2 linked regions of the Pedobacter sp. W3I1 genome follow. The protein of the gene in region 2 interacts with the protein of the main gene of each other region in a pairwise test. Links are inferred from orthologs where the notes say so. Each region holds a gene or a part of one and is shown on either strand. Other genes may lie near its edges.

Region 1 (4,789 bases), 3.1 Mb from region 2 along the record:
TTAATACAATTATTACATCGTTTATAAACCCACACGGGATGCGGAATTTTTGGGATAGAGAAGGTTATTTGTCAAGCGTTTATAAATTTGATCAGGGGTATTTCATGGTCATTACACTCGTTATGATTATTGTTGCAGTGCTAAAAGCAATCATGTTCTATTTAATTGTGAAATTATTTATCGATAAAAAGCTCAGTATTTCTCGGCCATTCAGTTTAGAATTGAAGCATTTTATTTTGATGCAGGCTTTTTTGGTGCTTGGAATAGGTTTTTTTGCCCATTTAGGGTATAAGTTTACCATTTGGTTAACTGAAAAAGGTGTTGGGGTTGCTAACCTCCACTCGTTAAATATGGATGGCGCTGATGTATGGTTCTTTATGGCTGTTGTACTTTTTATAATTGTACAGGTTGTAAACAAAGGGATAGAAGTTCAACAAGAAAATGATTTAACGATATAAGCATGAGTAATACTGTAAAAATTTTAAGGAACATTGCTTATAGCTTGATTGTTTATGCCCTGGTTTCAGCCTTAACGCACTGTATTTATGCCATAATAGATTACAATAAAGGTATTCTAAATATTAATGTTGCTAGGCATTTACCGGCCAGCATGGTTAATGTAAGAGGATTTCATTTTACCAATAGTGAAATAGGCGTAATTCAGATAAAACCTAGCCTTATAGAATCCATCATATTGGAAAACCAAATGTTTAACGATGGTGGTGGCAGCGTAGTTTTTTACCTCACACTAGCTGCCGCCATTTTATTGGCCATCAAGTTTAAACTGATCAATATTTATAAGTTGGAAGAGCAGAATGTTTACCAGCTACTGGTTATCGTTGTGTTTTTGTTTTTTGCGATCAGTTTGACAGGGATGGCACTGATGGATAATTATGTTGGTAACCTAACAGGTGGCGCATTCAAACACGACCATACTCATGGTTTCTCCAGTCTTTATCCTATGGGACTCATTGTAATAGCCAGTGTGGCCTTTCAGTTTGTGGAATACACAAGAAGAATCAAACAAGAAAACGATCTAACGATATAATCATGAAATATAAAATACTTGCAAGGGTGATAAGAGTATTTTTAATGCTTCTCATCTGTTTTGTGTCTTTTACTTGTGTAATGGATCTGGGTTCATATCTTTTTAATACGAAACGTTATATGTCAATGCCGGGTGGTGGGGCAATGGGCGATATAGGTGGGCCGGGTATTTATTTGCCAATGTCTTTAAGTATTTCCATTCCCGATACTTCCATATGGTACAAAAATGGAAATTTTGAAACGCGGTCAAAGACGATTCATCCTGATTATTATAAATCTGATAGAGAAACACTAAATAATTCTGCTGTAATCAGGAAGGTTACAAATACTTTAGTAGTCCTTGATAAAGAAAATGAAATTACTGTTGATAATGGTTTAAGAATGAGTGGTCCGGTATTTTTAAAATTTCATTCTAAAAGCAATATTGACAATGCATTTTGGTTCTTTTACGCTCAAATTCGTATTTATGTTGTAATACTTTTATTGGTTCTTTTGATCAAATTAGTTAATATTTATCTCACAGGAGATTTTCTCTGTAAGAGAAGTTTTAAATTAATTTCTTTAATTGGCATATTACTGATTTCTGTAGAGTTATTTGAATTGGCATGCATGTTCATAAACGGGAATATTATACCTGCTGTTTGCTTAGAAACAAAGGCATTAATTGGCGGGTTTTCGAATCAAGGAGGAGCTGATCTTCAATTTAATTTTGGGGGATCTGTAAACTTTCCAAACGTCGGAATAGGCATCATCATTATCATCCTGTTCAAAGTTATTAAGGATGCGGTGTTAATTAAACAAGAAAACGATTTAACGATATAAACCCATGCCCATAATTGTAAATTTAGATGTGATGTTGGCCAGGCGTAAAATGTCGTTAACCGAATTAAGTGAGCGCGTAGGGATTACGATGTCTAATTTATCTATACTTAAAACAGGCAAAGCAAAGGCTGTTCGTTTGGAAACATTAGAGGCGATTTGTAAGGCTTTAGATTGCCAGCCAGGTGATATCCTTGAATTCCGCGCAGATTAACTTCTGAAGCCTAATAGGGCAGGAGCGTAGCAAGACTTCAATAGTTTAGCGTTAGGTTTTTTGCCGAAGCACCACGGACCGAAGTTAAACAAACCGGATAGAACGAAAATACTTTTTGTTGCAGGGTCTTCGACTCCGCTCAGACTGACAATCACAAAAAGATTGTAGTGATAGCAGGGCTTTCGTAACCGAAGAGAACAGGACCTTGATTTTCAAAATAATTTAGACCATCTAAGGTATTTTCTTTGCATATCTACACGCTATGGTGTTGAGAAAAACAGATCAGGTTAAACACCCCGTCCTGCGGACACCCCTCTAAAACAGGCAAAGCAAAGGCAGTTCGTTTGGAAACATTAGAGGCGATTTGTAAGGCTTTAGATTGCCAGCCAGGTGATATCCTTGAATTTCGCGCAGATTAACTTCTGAAGCCTAATAGGGCGGGAGCGTAGCAAGACTTCAATATTTTAGCGTTAGGTTTTTTGCCGAAGCACCACGGACCGAAGTTAAATAAACCTGATAGAACGAAAATACTTTTTGTTGCAGGGGCTTCGACTCCGCTCAGACTGACAATCACAAAAAGATTGTAGTGATAGCAGGGCTTTCGTAACCGAAGAGAACAGGAACTTGATTTTCAAAATAATTTAGACCATCTAAGGTATTTTCTTTGCATATCTACACACTATGGTGTTGAGAAAAACAGATCAGGTTAAACACCCCCTCCTGCGGACACCCCTCTAAAAGAGGGGAATAAAAAAACCTTCCAGTTTGCACTGAAAGGTTTGTATATTGTGATTAATGCTTTAAGCTTTAGTCTTTTTACTTTAAGCTTATTACGCTTGTTCAGCCAATACTTTAGTTACTAAATCAGCAGCTTCTTTTAAAGCGATTGCTGAGTAAACCTGAAGGCCAGACTCATCAATTAATTTTTTAGCTTCTTCGGCATTTGTACCTTGTAAGCGGCAAATAATTGGTACAGGGATATTACCGATTTCTTTATAAGCATCGATTACACCTTGAGCAACACGGTCGCAACGAACAATACCGCCAAAAATGTTGATCAAAATTGCTTTAACGTTCGGATCTTTCAAAATGATGTTGAAAGCCGCTTTAACGGTTTGTGCATTAGCTGTTCCACCAACGTCTAAAAAGTTAGCAGGCTCACCACCAGCCAATTTAATGATATCCATTGTTGCCATGGCTAAACCAGCACCGTTAACCATACAACCTACGTTACCATCAAGGTTAACGAAGTTTAGGTTAGATGCACTTGCTTCAACTTCCATCGGATCTTCTTCTGTTACATCACGCATTGCTGCATAATCAGGGTGACGGAATAAAGCATTTTCATCCAGATTCACTTTAGCATCAACAGCAATTACTTTATCATCAGAAGTTTTTAATACCGGGTTGATTTCGAACATTGATGAATCCGTAGCTTCGTAGGCTTTGTATAAAGCGGTTACAAATTTAACCATTTCTTTATGTGCAGCGCCACTAACACCTAAATTAAAAGCAATTTTACGTGCCTGGAAACCTTGTAAGCCAACTTTAGGATCAATTTCTTCTTTGAAAATTAAGTGTGGCGTATGCTCTGCAACTTCTTCGATATCCATACCACCTTCGGTACTGTACATGATGATGTTACGGCCTTTTGCACGGTCTAACAATACCGAAATATAGAATTCTTTGGTTTCAGAAGCACCAGGATAATAAACATCCTGAGCAACTAAAATTTTACTCACCAATTTACCTTCTGGACCGGTTTGAGGGGTAACCAATTGCATACCAATAATATCGGTTGCACGTTGTTTAACTTCTTCAAGGTTTTTGGCTAATTTAACACCTCCACCTTTACCGCGACCACCAGCGTGGATTTGCGCTTTAATTACAACCCAGTCAGAATTGTAATCTATTTTCAGTTGCTTAGCAGCCTCAACAGCTTGCTCAGGAGTATCGGCAACTATTCCTTCTTGAACGTTAACACCGAAACTTTTTAATATTTGTTTACCCTGGTATTCGTGAATATTCATCTGTTTATATTTTTGTTTTATCTGTCAGATGGAGCCTATTACGATTAAAATATTATTTTAATCGTATCGGGTTCATTTGCTACAAAATTTGCCCAAAGCTACAATTTCAAACCCTTTAAACAAATAGCAATTGCCGATTTTTTCAGAAAATGAACGTTTTATGTTAATCGGGAAATTAGTGCCTGTAATGTGCGCTAGTTTATGGTGTCCCGCTGATTTCGCAGATATGTGCAGAGATTTTTTATTTGAAAGTGAGAGGGCGGTTCTTCGTGGCGGCTGGCGGCCCTGCTTTCCGCTATAAGTCCTCACTACGCTCCGGGCTTACCGCTGTAATCAGGCTTAAAAACAAAGTTGGTTCCTAACAAATGCAAAAAAAAATATTCCCTCTGCGCTAATTATCTTAAATCTGTGCGAACAAAACGGTTAATAGTATCCTTTAACTTCCTGCAAATGGTGTTCCGAATATACCAACAGCCAATTCTGCCCATATAAGGAATAATGCCAGTAAAATAACAACGAGTAATACAGTCCTTAGGGTACCTGTTTTTAAATTTCTGATTACAAGTTCTATAGCCAAACCTGTGCTAAGTAATAAGGTGCCTGCGATTGCGAAATCGGATAGCTTCCAGTCCACTTCATTAGTAAACTGCATTGCTATTAACGGAATAGCTAAAATTGA
Region 2 (8,504 bases):
ACGGCCACGGCCTTCTGCTTCGTATTTAGCGTATAATTCTTCGAATTCCTTACCGAAACAATCGGCCAAACCTGGTGCTTCGTGCGGGCAGAATAATGTCCAATCGCCATTATCTTTAACACGTTGCATAAATAAATCGTTAATCCAAAGGGCATAAAACAAATCGCGCGCACGCATTTCTTCTTTACCATGGTTTTTACGAAGATCTAAGAATTCGAAAACATCTGCATGCCAAGGCTCTAAATAAATAGCAAAGGCACCTTTACGTTTACCTCCACCCTGATCTACGTAACGGGCAGTATCGTTAAATACACGTAACATTGGGATGATACCGTTACTTGTACCGTTTGTACCACCAATGTATGATCCTGTTGCACGGATATTATGAATACTCAAACCAATACCACCAGCGCTTTGCGAAATTTTAGCCGTTTGCTTTAAAGTATCGTAAATACCTTCGATGCTATCATCCTGCATGGTTAACAAGAAACATGACGACATTTGAGGTTTTGGTGTAGCAGCATTGAACAGGGTTGGTGTAGCGTGCGTAAACCAACGCTCGCTCATCAAATTATAGGTTTTGATTGCGCTTTCGATATCTTCTTTGTGGATACCAACAGAAACACGCATAAACAAATGTTGCGGGCGCTCTACAATCTGACCGTTAACTTTTAAAAGGTAAGATTTTTCTAAAGTTTTAAAACCGAAATAATCGAAACCGAAATCGCGGTCATAAATGATAGAACTATCTAAAATGTCCTTGTTTTTTTCTATAATCTCATAAACATCATCAGCGATAAGCGGTGCCGCTTTCTGCGCTTTCGGGTCGAAATATTCGTACAACATTTTCATCGTACCCGAGAATGATTTAGTGGTGTTTTTATGTAGGTTGGAAACCGCAATGCGCGATGCCAGCAAAGCGTAATCAGGGTGTTTGGTTGTTAACGAGGCAGCAGTTTCTGCAGCAAGGTTATCCAACTCAGAAGTGGTTACACCATCGTATAAACCTTCGATAACCTTTTTGGCTACATCGATTGGATCTACCAGATCTGAATTTAAACTATAGCACAACTTTTGAATACGAGCTGTGATTTTGTCAAATTGCACCGCTTCTTTGCGGCCATCTCTTTTTAGTACGAACATATTTTATGAGATTAAGTTGTATTATTAAGTCGTGAGTATCAAGTATCAAGACTTAATCATCACTTTTGTATTTTTTGTTATTTATTTAATTGGTATCGAGTAGTGAGTATCAGGTATCGAGGTATAAAACCTTTTGCCATCTACCTTAAAAGTCTTCATCTAAAGAAAACGCCTGTTTGTTATTATCAGCAGAGGTTAATACACCGCTTTTCTGATAATCGCCAACACGTTTCTCGAAGAAGTTGGTTTTACCCTGCAATGAAATCATTTCCATAAAATCGAATGGATTGGTTGCATTGTAGATTTTTTTGTAACCCAGCTCTTGCAACCATCTATCGGCTACGAACTCGATGTACTGACTCATTAATTTTGCATTCATACCAATTAGCGCAACTGGTAAGGCATCAGTAATAAATTCTTTTTCAATTTCTACAGCATCACTAATGATACCATGAACTGCTTCTTCGCTCAATCTATTGCTCAACATGCTGTACAATAAACAAGCAAATTCGCAGTGTGAGCCTTCGTCTCTCGATATCAGCTCGTTACTGAAAGTTAATCCTGGCATTAAGCCACGTTTTTTTAACCAGAAAATAGAGCAGAAACTTCCGCTGAAGAAAATACCTTCAACCGCAGCAAATGCCACTAAACGTTCTGCAAAAGTGCCGTTTTCGATCCATCGTAAAGCCCATTCTGCTTTTCTTTTTACTGCAGGAACAGTATCAATAGCGTGGAACAAACGGTCTTTTTCTTCAGGATCCTTAATATAAGTATCGATTAACAGGGCGTAGGTTTCGGCATGGATGTTTTCCATCATAATCTGGAAACCATAAAAACAACGCGCTTCTGGCAATTGAACCTCACTCATGAAGTTTACTGCAAGATTTTCGTTCACGATACCATCACTAGCAGAAAAGAAAGCAAGGATGTGAGAAATGAAATGTCTTTCGCCATCATTTAAATTGTCCCAGTGTTTCTGGTCGTCAGAAAGATCAATCTCTTCTGCAGTCCAAAAACTAGCTTCGGTCTTTTTATACATTTCCCAAATTGCCGGGTACTTAATCGGCAAAAGCACAAATCTGTCTTTGTTTTCTTGTAGTAATAATTCCTGTTCCATACGCTGATATTTTTAATTCTATTTTAACAGAGCCGACAAAGGCACGCATCCATCAATTTTATATGATGATTGTAATGTCTTTTATCAAAACGCTGTTGTGAAAGTGCTAACCCTATTGCCTGGCAAACAACTGAGTTTTTAGTTAGGAAAATTTAAAATTGCAATCAGAATGATATACTCATAAATTACTAAAAACTAAGCTTTTATATTTGTTTTCAAGCGCAAGAAGTTAAAGAACTTTGTTATAACAAATATATATACGGTGGCCCTTTTTTGTGAATCAAAGTTGTTAACACCCCACCCAATTGCTGGGGAAAAACGATCAGTCGAATATCATTTTCAAGCGAAAAAAAAGCTAATCGTTTCTTTTCAAGGGTTTAGCAAACCAAAATGAGTGTTAATAACTTAAATTTGAGGGATATAATAAGCACTAAATAGAGCTAAACGGAGTATTACTCAACCATATAACTGAGGCTTACTTTAGCTATGCCTTTACTGAAGATACCGATCTGTTTTGCAGCACGTTCGGACAAATCTATAGCCAATCTTTTAGAGAAAGGACCACGGTCATTTACCTTCACTACTACCGATTTTCCGTTATCTGGATTGGTTACTGTAACCATAGTGCCGAATGGCAGGGTACGGTGGGCAGCCGTTAGTTTTTTTGCCCGGTATTTAGCGCCGCTGGTGGTTCGGCGGCCCTCGAATTTTCTGTGGTAATAAGTGGCGAGAACTGTTCTTTTGATGCTATCCGGTTCATTTGATGAATCAGAATTTTGTGCTTTACCTTGTAAAAACAGGAAACAAAAACTTAATAACAGAAGATACTTCATAGGCTAAAATTTTCTTTATCGAGCCTGCAAATATAAGCATTTAGTTTATAATCAATAATTTGTGGAAAAACAGCTTGATTTTGCACATTAAAAAAGGCGTACAACTTATTGCTGTACGCCTCTACCTAACCCTACTATACCCACCTTATTTTTTATCGGGCACGAAATTCATTGAGATTGAATTTACACAATGACGGGTGTCTTTATTGGTAAATCCTTCGCCCAAAAATACGTGACCTAAATGTGCACCGCAGTTGGCACAAACAATTTCTGTACGGGAACCATCGGCATCAGGAATACGCTTTACAGCACCTTTAATTTCGTCGTCGAAAGCAGGCCAGCCACAATGTGCATCGAACTTACTCTCTGAACGGTATAAGGCTGCATTACAACGTTTACAGGTATAAGTTCCTTTATCCGTTGTATGTTCATATTTACCTGTGCCAGGATATTCTGTACCTTTATTTACAATTACTCTTTCTTCTTCGGGTGTTAATGGATTCCAGTTCATTTTCTTCTTTGGTATGATTTGTTCTGTTTCCTTTGATTGTTTTATCTCTTTCTTATCTTGCTTTTGTGCACAAGCAGAAAGGCCTGTTATTAAAACAACAGCAGAAAGCAAAAATAGTTTATTTAACATCGTTTTCATACCTCAATATACGGTATAGATTCAGTTTTGGTTTGCTGGTTTAAGGGAATTACGTTGTATTTACAGAATAATGATAAATGTGTCTTTCTAGTTTGGAGTTGACAGTTAGGAGTTTTCAGTTTTGGGTACAGAGACCTCACCCTGACAAAGTTTGAGCGGTATGTTCTTTTTTGTATTCCCTCTCCTGGAGGAGAGGGAAACGAGGGCTGGTGGTTTAAACCTGAATTTTAGATTCCCGCCTGCGCGGGAATGACGGCATAAGAAGAAAGATGGCAGTAACACCCCAACTTTGTGTTCTTTGCGACTTAGTGGCCGAACACATTCTTCGCGAACTTTGCGGTAAAAAAACAAAAAAAGCGTCCCGAACCTAATCGAAACGCTTTTCTATAATGAGATTTTTAAATCTTATTTTGCTAATTCTTCTGCCATTGCAGCACCGATTTCAGCAGGACTTTCTACTACACGGATACCACACTCACGCATGATTTTCATTTTTGCAGCAGCAGTATCATCAGCACCACCAACAATAGCACCAGCGTGGCCCATTCTACGTCCCGGAGGCGCAGTTTGACCAGCGATGAAACCAACAACAGGTTTAGTACCGTGTTCTTTAATCCAACGGGCAGCTTCAGCTTCCATTCCACCACCAATTTCACCAATCATGATGATACCGTGAGTGTCAGGATCGTTCATTAATAATTTAACAGCCTCTACAGTTGGTGTTCCGATAATTGGATCACCACCGATACCGATAGCCGTTGTAATACCTAAACCAGCTTTAACCACTTGGTCTACCGCTTCGTAAGTTAAAGTTCCTGATTTAGAAACCACACCTACATGACCTTTTTTGAAGATAAATCCTGGCATGATACCAATTTTCGCTTCGTCAGCAGTAATTACACCTGGGCAGTTAGGGCCTATAAGCGTAACATCACGATCAGCAATATATTCTTTAACCTGAATCATATCCTTAGTTGGGATACCTTCAGTAATACAAACAATAACTTTAATACCACCTTCGGCAGCTTCCATAATTGCATCAGCAGCAAAAGCTGGTGGCACAAAAATGATAGATACATTTGCACCCGTTTTATCAACGGCATCTTTAACAGTATTAAAAACAGGCTTTTCTAAATGCAATTGCCCACCTTTGCCAGGCGTTACACCACCAACTACGTTTGTACCATAGGCCAGCATCTGCTCAGCGTGGTAAGTTCCTTCGTTTCCGGTAAAACCCTGAACGATAACCTTAGAATCTTTATTTACTAAAACGCTCATGTATCAATATTTTTTTGTGCAAAGCTAATATTATTGAACTGGAATTCAAATCTAAAACCATATTATTTAGTTCGTTTTTTCAGGAAAATGTAAGGAAATGGTTTATGGCAGCTGGAGTGCGCCATATGTTAAATCTCTTTAATAACTACTGTCATGCTGAGGCACGAAGCATCTGTAGCCGATGAAACAGATACTTCGTGCCTCAGCATGACAACAAATTCAGTGTTGCTGCTAGTAAAAAGTATCCGCCCCTGTTGCCTGGTTGCTGTCGGCAGGCGTTTGGCTATAAAAGATAAATGCTTTTTCGCACCATATTCAGAACAAGCCTTTCAGTTATAAACCTGACAGGAACGGGCATCCCGATTTAAGCACTATTTTTTGCTTTTTATGGTATGCTTGCTTGTTTCACAGGTTTCATCGGGATAAAGTGGATGGCAGGACAGAACCTGACCTAAGTACTACAAACCGTTCGTTTTCAAATCAAAAACATTAAGGCTTAGGGTAAGGAAATGAACAGTCTAGCGCTTTTGGAGGGCTGTACTCCCGCTCTCCGTTCTTTCCGATGAAAAATCGGAACCACTGCGATCGGGTTTAGTAACAAAGTGCTGGTGCTTGTGGCAACATGTCGGGAGCAAGCCTTTCATTATAAACCTGACAGGAACGGCAGCCTCCGATTTAAGCACCAGTTTATGTTATATTTTGGTGTGCTTGCTTGTTTCACAGGTCTTCTATCGGAGCTACAGTGGATGGCAGGGCGGAACCTGACCTAAGTAAACAAACCGTTCGTTTTCAAATCAAAATATCAACATTAAGGATTAGAAAATGAGCAGTTCAGTGCTTTTGGAGTCCACACTCCCGCTCTACGTTACTTCTGGTGAAGAACCAGAACCACTGCGATCGGGTTTAGTAACAAAGTGCTGGTGCTTGTGGCAACATCCATGCAAAACGCCTAAATTTACGTTTGAAGACTAAAGCTACAGACCAAATAATAAAAATCTATATCATGAAGAAATTAATTCCAATTATAACCGTTTTTGCTGCAGTTTTTATTTCCATTAATGCACGTGCCCAAAATAGCGATACAACTAAATATATCCTTCAAAACGATGTTGAAGTAGCTAAAGAAGAGCCAGGAACACATAACGGCGGTGGTAAAACCATCGGCTTTAACTTTTTTAGTGAGGCGAAAAGCCTGAAAACAGCATTCCGTAAAAGGATTTTAAAATCAGGATCCTCCATCGGTTACCATTTGCAAAAAGAGGATGAAATTTATTATGTGATTAGTGGTAATGGCACCATGCAGATGAACGGAAAAACTTTTGCTGTTAAACCTGGTGATGCCATTTTAACGCGCCCGGGCAGCTCGCATGGTATTGCCCCGAATGCGGGTAACGACTTAACCATTTTGATTGTTTACGAAAAGAAATGATGATATTCGAACCTAAACCATTTCCTCCCCCTTCGGAGGGGTAAGGAGAGTATAGCGCTATTTTCATCCCCCTGCCCCCTTCAAAGGGGGACGTTGGATACTACAACTAGAGAACAGATACCAGACAATGGAATTAGAAAAACATTACACCAATAGAACGGGCTGGCTAAGGGCTGCTGTACTTGGTGCCAACGATGGCATTATTTCTACAACCAGTTTGGTTATTGGCATTGCCGCAGCCAGTGATACGAGGAGTCCGATTGTTCTGGCTGCCCTGGCGGGCTTGGTTGCCGGGGCATTATCTATGGCTGCTGGCGAATATGTTTCGGTAAGCTCTCAGGCTGATATTGAAAAAGCAGATCTGGCCCGCGAGAAAATAGAACTCGAAACCATGCCTGAGGTGGAGCTGAAAGAACTTGCCAAGATATATGTAGCACAAGGATTGGATGAAGATTTGGCCATGCAAGTAGCCATCAAACTAACAGAGAAGGATGCTTTAGTAGCACACGCAAGAGACGAACTGGGTATTAACGAAATTACACAGCCCAAACCACTTCAAGCTGCTTTTGCATCTGGCGCCTCCTTTGTTAGCGGCGGAATCCTACCCTTTTTGGTTGCCTTTCTAGCTCCTATCAAATCGATGGTGTTTTATCAATATGGTTTTGCTATCGTATTCCTGGCTTTATCGGGTGCAATTGCAGCAAAAGCTGGAGGCTCCAATATGACTAAAGGAATAATCAGGATCTGCTTTTGGGGAACAGTAGCCATGGTAATTACGGCATTGGCCGGATATATTTTTGAGGCCAAAACGAGTTAGTTTTCAGTTGACAGTTTACAATTTCAGTAAACAGTTCTATACTCGCAGTACCTCTTTTTTAAAAAGCTTGACAGTTTAGGCGGTTAATTACTATTGCTCTTTACAACCCGCCTAAAGAATTTATATTCATAGGTTGGTCGGGAAATGTTTTCCCGCCCCTTGGACTGTGGATTTACAATCCACCTACAAGGATTACAAATCCTTAGCTCTTGAATCGGGATTGCAAATCCCGATTAACCTCGCAACCAACTAACGCAGAAAGCCGGACTAACTTTAATTGTTCATCCGGCTTTGATTTAGTATTTATTAGACTAAAGACTGTTGACTTAAGACTTAGGACTTTCTATTTTAGGGCTATCTGCTTTTGGTTTTGCCTCAGTTTTCCAGGTTTTTACCCATTCGGCCTGTGCAGCTTCGTCATGGAAAGTCCATGCCACGAAACGGCTTATTTTTTGTCCCTGGCTCATTTGAACGGTGGTTACCTCAAAAGCATTTGCTTTAACCAATGCGCTATAGATACTTTTTAAATTGGCACTTTTTGATACCAATGAGGTAAACCATAACACCTGATTTTTGATCTGCTCGCTCTGAATAATCATTTGCTCTACAAAAGCACGCTCGCCCCCCGGGCACCAAAGTTCGGCTTTGTTACCTCCAAAGTTTAATACATGCTTTACTTCTTTTTCCTTACCACCCAGGTTACGCCATTTCTGACGGGTACCCTGCTCTGCCTCTTTTAAAGAAGCATGAAACGGTGGGTTGCAAACCACAGCATCGAACCTTTCTTTACCACCTACAACACCTCTAAAAATACCCATTTTTGAAGATTGCTGACGGATTTCTACCGCTCCCTGTAAGGGTTTATTGGCTTCGATAATACGTTTTGCCGAATCAACCGAAAGTGGATCGATCTCAGTTCCGACGAAATTCCAGCCATATTCCTGGTGACCGATGATTGGGTAAATACAGTTGGCACCTACACCAATATCCAATACATTGATATTTGCTCCTTTAGGGTTTTTACCTTTATTGCTTGATCCTAACAGGTCGGCAACATAGTGGATATAATCGGCCCGGCCCGGAATAGGTGGACAAAGAAAATCAGCAGGAATATCCCACTGCGAAATGTTATAAAAATACTTTAACAACGCCCTGTTAAGCGCTTTAACGGCATTTTGATCTGCAAAATCGATAGAATCATCATTGTGTTCGTTTTTAAAAACGAAACGTTTTAATTC

The links.
Region 1: the proteins of sucD (region 2) and sucC interact in binary tests that used the Escherichia coli proteins (3 or more experiments, as listed by UniProt). The link is inferred for Pedobacter sp. W3I1 from one-to-one orthologs.

What each region holds. Positions count from the first base shown.
Region 1 is NZ_JAUSXN010000001.1:4,744,883-4,749,671, reverse strand. What follows is about bases 2,011-4,789. They hold sucC (ADP-forming succinate--CoA ligase subunit beta), read right to left. Parts: upstream 4,111-4,789; coding sequence 2,911-4,110; downstream 2,011-2,910. Other genes in these bases: QF042_RS19385 (hypothetical protein), read right to left, coding at 4,547-4,789; QF042_RS19400 (helix-turn-helix transcriptional regulator), read left to right, coding at 2,011-2,080. Also shown: QF042_RS19415 (DUF2975 domain-containing protein), read left to right, coding at 1-458; QF042_RS19410 (hypothetical protein), read left to right, coding at 461-1,048; QF042_RS19405 (DUF2975 domain-containing protein), read left to right, coding at 1,051-1,869; more of QF042_RS19400, read left to right, coding at 1,874-2,010. UniProt on the Escherichia coli protein: Succinyl-CoA synthetase functions in the citric acid cycle (TCA), coupling the hydrolysis of succinyl-CoA to the synthesis of either ATP or GTP and thus represents the only step of substrate-level phosphorylation in the TCA.
Region 2 is NZ_JAUSXN010000001.1:1,663,476-1,671,979, reverse strand. What follows is about bases 3,085-6,046. They hold sucD (succinate--CoA ligase subunit alpha), read right to left. Parts: upstream 5,021-6,046; coding sequence 4,148-5,020; downstream 3,085-4,147. Other genes in these bases: QF042_RS07165 (cupin domain-containing protein), read left to right, coding at 6,024-6,046; QF042_RS07175 (methionine-R-sulfoxide reductase), read right to left, coding at 3,239-3,742; QF042_RS07180 (septal ring lytic transglycosylase RlpA family protein), read right to left, coding at 3,085-3,093. In the rest of the region: QF042_RS07190 (ribonucleoside-diphosphate reductase subunit alpha), read right to left, coding at 1-1,143; QF042_RS07185 (ribonucleoside-diphosphate reductase small subunit), read right to left, coding at 1,289-2,260; more of QF042_RS07180, read right to left, coding at 2,713-3,084; more of QF042_RS07165, read left to right, coding at 6,047-6,449; QF042_RS07160 (VIT family protein), read left to right, coding at 6,577-7,266; 23S rRNA (adenine(1618)-N(6))-methyltransferase RlmF, read right to left, coding at 7,593-8,504. UniProt on the Escherichia coli protein: Succinyl-CoA synthetase functions in the citric acid cycle (TCA), coupling the hydrolysis of succinyl-CoA to the synthesis of either ATP or GTP and thus represents the only step of substrate-level phosphorylation in the TCA.